One region of the Clostridium sp. B9 genome, then DNA from elsewhere that is predicted to be linked to it. Evidence: riboswitches for the same ligand, from Rfam matches in the RefSeq annotation. Region 1 holds a riboswitch; the other holds the start of a gene.

Region 1 (3,404 bases):
GCTTCTGACAAAATAGTATTTACCGTATTTCTATATTGCTCTTCTGCCATGTTTCCTAGTATGTATTTATTTAAAACTCTTACATCCTTTAAGCTACTAATTCTTAAGTTATCTTTAAAATCCTTAAGTAATATCTGACTTTCAACATTAAAACCAGTTTTCTTTTCTACAAATACCATTCTAATACCAGACATTTTTATCCCCCATTCAAAACACGAACATTATTTATTATTAATTATTAATCATTCGTTAATTAAACATTACCACTCTAAACACGTATTGTCAACACTTAAAATTATTCAAACGTTCGTTTTTTGCAAGTTATTTTATACATAAAAATCATTTTTACAATAAAATAATTCGTTATTATGTATAAAAATAGAGATATATAATTAGTTTTATCAATTCAACTTTCGTATTTTAATAAATATGCTAGAAAGTAAATCTTAAAACTAATAAATATATCTCTTATAAAATTAGTCTTCTCTTAAAAGGTTGATATCTTTTCCTTCAAGAATTTTATTCATATTTCTTATTGAGCACATCTTTCCACACATAGTACAACTATCCTTATGCTCTGGTGTAGATTCTTCTCTATATCTTATTGCTTTCTCACTGTCTATAGCTAATGAGAACATTTCATCCCAATCAAGTCTTTTTCTAGCATTACTCATATTATTATCAACTTCTCTAGCTCCTTTAACTCCTTTAGCTATATCAGCTGCATGAGCTGCTATTTTTGCTGCTACTATTCCATCTTTAACATCATCTAAATTAGGAAGTCTTAAATGTTCTGCTGGAGTTACATAGCAAAGAAAATCTGCCCCATAAGTAGCTGCTATAGCGCCCCCTATAGCACTTGTTATATGATCATAACCTGGAGCAATATCAGTAACTATTGGCCCCAAAACATAGAATGGTGCTCCATGGCAAAGTTTTTTCTCTAAAATCATATTCGCCTCAATCTCATCTATTGACATATGACCTGGTCCCTCAATTATAACTTGTACATTTCTTTCCCAAGCTCTTTTAGTTAATTCCCCTAAGGTTATTAACTCTTTTATTTGAATAGCATCTGTTGCATCTGCTATTGAACCGGGCCTACAAGCATCTCCTAAGCTAAGTGTTAAGTCATATTTTTCACATATATCTAATAATCTATCAAAGTATTCATAGAAAGGATTCTCTCTGTTATTTAACTCCATCCAAGCAAAAAGAAGTGATCCTCCTCTTGAAACAATATTTGTTAATCTCTTATTTCTTCTAAAAGTATTTATAGTTTCTCTATTTAAACCAGCATGTATAGTAACGAAGTCAACTCCATCCTTAGCATGCTTTTCTACAACATCAAAAAATTCATCTACAGTAATATCCTTAAGCTCCTTATCATAAAAACCAACAACATCATACATAGGAACAGTACCTATCATAGCAGTAGAAATCTCAACAAGTTTTTTTCTAAAATCATAAGTTTTTCCATAACTACTTAAATCCATTATGGATTCTACTTTCATTTCTATAGCTTTTTTAACCTTATCTAACTCTAAATCAATATTTGCACAATCCTTAGAAATTCCTAGGTTAACATTTATTTTTGTTTTTAACCCTTGTCCTACACCTTCTGCACTTATGCTTTTGTGGTTCTTGTTAGCTGGTATTACTATTTTTCCTTCAGCCATTAAACTCATTAACTCTTTAACATCAAAGTTTTCTTTTTCTGCAACGATTTGCATTTCCTTTGTTATTATGCCCTTCTTGGCAGCATCCATTTGTGTTGTATAATTCATAATTAGTTCTCCCTTTTTTATTATTTCTTAACTGCGCAGTTAAATTAAATTTAGGATCCTATTTATATATTTTTATATTTTTATAAAAAATAAAAGCTTGCCATAAGGCAAGCTTAATAAACACTTAAATAAATATATTTAACACCTAAATGTTTAAATATAAATAAACAATAGTTCTTTGGCTTCCCTACGGTAGTACTAACTACATCAGGTTTTAAGGGTTAGACAGACAGCTGTCCTCTCAGCACATAAAATGCACCCCTAGCACATACGATTAATTTTATTCATTTTTTCTCATTATATTCCTATTATTTAATAAATTCAAGTATATTTACTATTTTTATTTATCTAATATTTCTTACTCTTTATCCCATTCTAATAATCTTACACTCTTCTTGCTAAAAATTATATATATTTCTATCTAATTAATCTAAAAACCAGTATGACCAAATCCCCCGCCTCTATTTACACTTTTATGTTTTGAAACGTCATCAGTTTCTATAAAATTAGCCTTATAATATTTAGCTAAAACCATTTGAGCTATTCTATTTCCTTTTTTTATGTATATAGTTCCATAAGGATTTCCATTCTTATCTAAATATATATAAGTCTTTAATAGTTTTCTATATGCTCTTGCGCCTTCTTCTTCATAAACACTCATATCATTCCCTTTTGATTCCAAATAATCCTTTAATCTAACTTCTGTATAATTATTTTTTAAATCCTCTAATATTTCAATGTTATTAGCAATTTCATAAGGAAGATTTGCTATATTATAATTATTTTCTAATATTACAGATATGTTACTTATTGAATCTGCATCAATAGTCCCTATTGAATTAGAAATTTTTAAGTTTGTTCTTAATGAAAGTCCACTTCTTGCTCTAATTTGTATTTCCATATTATCAGGAATTGCAAATTTTAAGTTTAAGGGAATTGCAACTTTCTCAAATGGTCTTATAACCATATCCCTTGCTGCAAATACATCTGCACCTGCCGCTAAAGGAGTTTCATATTTTGGAGTTTCTCCATCTTGTTCATATTGGATATATACGTCTCTGACTTTTTGTTCACCAGCCATATAATCACCACCCTTCATGTTAATTTTATTTTAAATTTTACAATTTCACAAACTCTGAATATACTTAAAATAATATATAATTAGCACTTTGTTAACATTTTATTAATAATATTTTTAATTAACTTATAATTACAGAACTTTTCTCTATATAACATAAAAAGCTTAGAATAAAATTCTAAGCTTTCTTACTAATCACTATTTACAAACTTTTCCTATTAGAATTATATATACAAATTCCAGTAACAAATCCCGTTAAAGCAATAACTATAAACCATGAAATTTTAAACACATATATTCCAAAGTAATTAATTGTCATAATTACTAGAACTGCCAAAACCAAATGTAAAATCCATTCCCATTTATAATTAATTTTAAAAGGGTCAAAAATTTTCTCTGTTAAGCTATACTTTTTATCAATAAATCCATATAATATTGCACCAATAATAGATGAACCTACAAATATTAATGCATCTAATATATTTTTCACTAAAAGAACTTTATCCATAAGACTTTATTCCTTTCCATCAGTATCTTAG
Region 2 (3,404 bases), 1.2 Mb from region 1:
ACTAAGAGAGGTATTGTAGTTGTTAACTCAACTGGTAATCAAGGTAATACAGATACACATACTTCTAGTAAAATACCTGGAAAAGGCTTAAATAGCATAATAGAATTAAATATAGATAAGAATCAAAAAGGCATCATACTTCAAATTTACGGTAAAAAACCTGATAAATTCACTTTAAGTATATCATCTCCTTCTGGCGAAACAATAAAAAACATTACCGTCTTCGATACTAAAGTCGGGTTATTTGGTCTATATTATAATATTAAATTTATATATGAAGGAACAACTATGGAGATTGCCTACGACTCACCTGATGAATTCACTGGTGATGAATCCATACTTATTCGCGCAAATAATATAACAGAAGGTATATGGAAATTCATTCTAACAGGAGAATATATAGTATATGGTAAATATGACGCATGGATTCTTCAAAGGGAATTACTCGCTCCAAACACTAAATTCTTATCTCCAACTAAGGAAACTACCTTAACAGAGCCTGGTACTTGTGCAAATATAATTACTGCTGCATACTATAATCAAAATAATAATGCCATAGTGTCAAGTTCTGGTGAGGGATTTACTAGAAATAATATAGTTCAGCCAATCATAGCTGCTGGAGGAATAAATGCAATAGCAACTAAACCAGGTGGTGGCTCTTCCCTTGTTTCAGGCGGAAGTGTAGCAGCTGCTGTAACTGCGGGCTGTTGTGCTCTACTTCTCCAATGGAGTATTATAGATGGAAACAATCCAACAATGTATGCTCAAAAACTCCAAACATTTTTGATTAGAGGTTGTAAAAAAAGACCTAACGATAAATACCCTAATAGAAATCTAGGATATGGTATTTTAGATTTGGTTGGAACAGTAAACAGTTTAAGATTAGGCACTTTAAGTAGATCTAATTCAATTTCTAAATCAACCGATGAAGAATTTTATATAAATAATTTGTTTATAAGAAAGCCTAAGGAATAATATTTATTAATTGAAAGTTTTTATTATTTTAACTTGACCTAAATAAGATTTAGAGCTAAAATTAATTTAGAATTATTTTCATGTGCTAGGGGTGCCCTTTGGCTGAGAAATAGCTTATAGCTATTAACCCTCAAACACCTGATCTGGTTAATTCCAGCGTAGGGAAGCGTTTTAGGCTGAATTTTAACCGGATTCTTATTAAAGAATTCGGTTTTTTTATTCTTTCTTCTACCCTCCCTATGCATTTATTAAAAGGAGGGGTTAAATTATGATGTCATTTTCTGAAATAATAAATGACTTTATAAACAGTTTTTCAGAGATTAACTTAGGTGGAAACTTTAAAGAAATAATAACTAATCCACTTACATTACTTACATTAATAGCATGTCTATTAATATTTTTACTACTTATAAAATCCAAAGATATTAAGTTTGATACAAAAATGATTACAACCATTGGTATAGCATTAGCTTTAACTACTGTATTAAACATGTTAAAAATATATAAGTTTCCTCAAGGAGGAGGTATAACTATAGGAGCTATGGTTCCTATAATACTTATAGCATTTGCTTATGGTCCACTTGTTGGTATGCTTACTGGTTTTTTATTTGGTATAATATCACTATTTATAGATCCATATATTCTTCAGCCAGTTCAAGTTTTATTTGATTATCCATTGCCTTATATGGCATTAGGAGTTGCAGGATTCTTTAAAAACCACAAAATTTCGGGAGCCATCATTGCAATCTTCTTAAGATTTGTGTGTCATTTTATTTCTGGAGTTGTTTTCTTCGGAAGCTATGCTCCAGAAGGAATGTCTCCAATAATTTATTCACTATTTGTAAACGGCTCTTTAATAGGTGCTGATGGAATCATATGTATAATAATACTTACTCTTTTACCTATTAATAGATTAATAAAAGCTATGAGTTCAAAAAATACAACTGCAGGATATATAGCATAAATTTTAAAGGTTTAGGTCATATTAAAGACTTAAACCTTTTATTTTTTATTTTAAAAAACTTTATTATAAGTATATAATAAATAGTAGAACTTAACTTAGGAGGTTAATTATGAGTACAAATCATGGAGCTAACTTATTTGACTTATCAAATAAGCTAGGTTTTGAAAAAAAAGAAATTAAAGATTTTAGTTCAAATATAAATCCTTTTGGAGCATCACAAAAAGCAAAGGAATTTGTTTTAAATAATATAGATATGGTTTCTATGTATCCAGATCCTGAATATAAAACTTTAAAAGAATCAATTTCTACTTACTGTGGCTGCTTAAAAGAAAATATAATAGTAGGTAGCGGTGCTACTGAACTTATCTCTTCTTTCATAGAGATAATAAATCCTAAAAAAGCACTTTTACTTTCTCCCTCATACTCAGAATATGAAAGTGAACTTGAAAAAATAAATTGTGAAATAGCTAAATTCTTTTCAAAAGAAGAAAATGACTTTAAAATTGATGTCAAAGAGCTAATATATTCAATAAACTCTTCTAACTATGATTTAGTTATTATATGTAACCCAAATAATCCAACAGGATTTGCTTTCTCAAAAGATGAAATAACTGAATTATTAGCTAATACTAACACTTTTGTAATGCTTGATGAAACTTATGTTGAATTTACTGAACCTGAAATATATTCATCAACTACTCTAGTAGATAAATTTCCAAAACTGTTCTTAATTAGAGGAACATCTAAGTTCTTCTCAACTCCCGGAATAAGATTAGGCTATGGACTTATATCTCACAAAGAAACAAAAAAGAAGATGAAAGAAAAACTTGATTTATGGAATATAAATATATTTGCAACTTCAATGGGTGAAGTTATGTTTAAAGATGAAGAGTACATAAAATCAAATACCACCAAACTAAAAAATGAAAGGGACTATTTATTTAATGAACTAAGCTCAATGGCAGATTTAAAGGTATTTAAAAGTTATAGCAACTTTATACTTTGCAAAATTTCATCACAAAAACTAACTGCTAAAGAACTTTATGATATCCTTATGAAAAAAGGAATAATTATAAGAAACTGTACCTCATTTGAAGGATTAAACGAATATTTCTTCAGAGTATGCGTATTGAAACCTGAGGACAACAAACTGCTTATAAAACTATTAAAAGAAATCTTCTATAACTAGTATATATTATTTCTAAATATGCTATTGTAAATCCAATTACAAGAAAAAAACTACCTAAGTTTTAATAAAACCTAGGTAGTTTTTTATTTTTCTATTAAACTATCATAAACATTGCTGCTATTATTAGATAAACCGCTAAAAGTTGAACTCCTTCAAGCCAATTAGATTCTCCATCATTAACTACTCTATTCGCTATTAATACTGAAACTATTAAAGCAACTAATTCAAAAGGATTGAATATAATGCTCATAGGCTTAAATATCAAGCTTAAGAATA

The links. A riboswitch is a leader RNA that binds a small molecule or an ion and turns the genes downstream of it on or off. The one in region 1 is predicted to bind thiamine pyrophosphate.
Region 2: linked by a shared signal. The riboswitch ahead of thiT (energy-coupled thiamine transporter ThiT) and the one ahead of thiC (phosphomethylpyrimidine synthase ThiC) in region 1 are both predicted to bind thiamine pyrophosphate.

What each region holds. Positions count from the first base shown of each region.
Region 1 covers NZ_JBNWKA010000003.1:1,043,706-1,047,109, reverse strand. The annotation lists gene ACQZHJ_RS04740 (phosphoribosylformylglycinamidine synthase) at 1-194, opposite strand, end outside; gene thiC (phosphomethylpyrimidine synthase ThiC) at 477-1,787, opposite strand; TPP riboswitch at 1,955-2,060, opposite strand; gene ACQZHJ_RS04730 (dUTP diphosphatase) at 2,218-2,868, opposite strand; gene ACQZHJ_RS04725 (hypothetical protein) at 3,068-3,373, opposite strand.
Region 2 covers NZ_JBNWKA010000003.1:2,293,511-2,296,914, forward strand. The annotation lists gene ACQZHJ_RS10205 (S8 family peptidase) at 1-975, shown strand, start outside; TPP riboswitch at 1,053-1,157, shown strand; gene thiT (energy-coupled thiamine transporter ThiT) at 1,244-1,939, shown strand; gene ACQZHJ_RS10215 (pyridoxal phosphate-dependent aminotransferase) at 2,049-3,128, shown strand; gene cax (calcium/proton exchanger) at 3,223-3,404, opposite strand, start outside.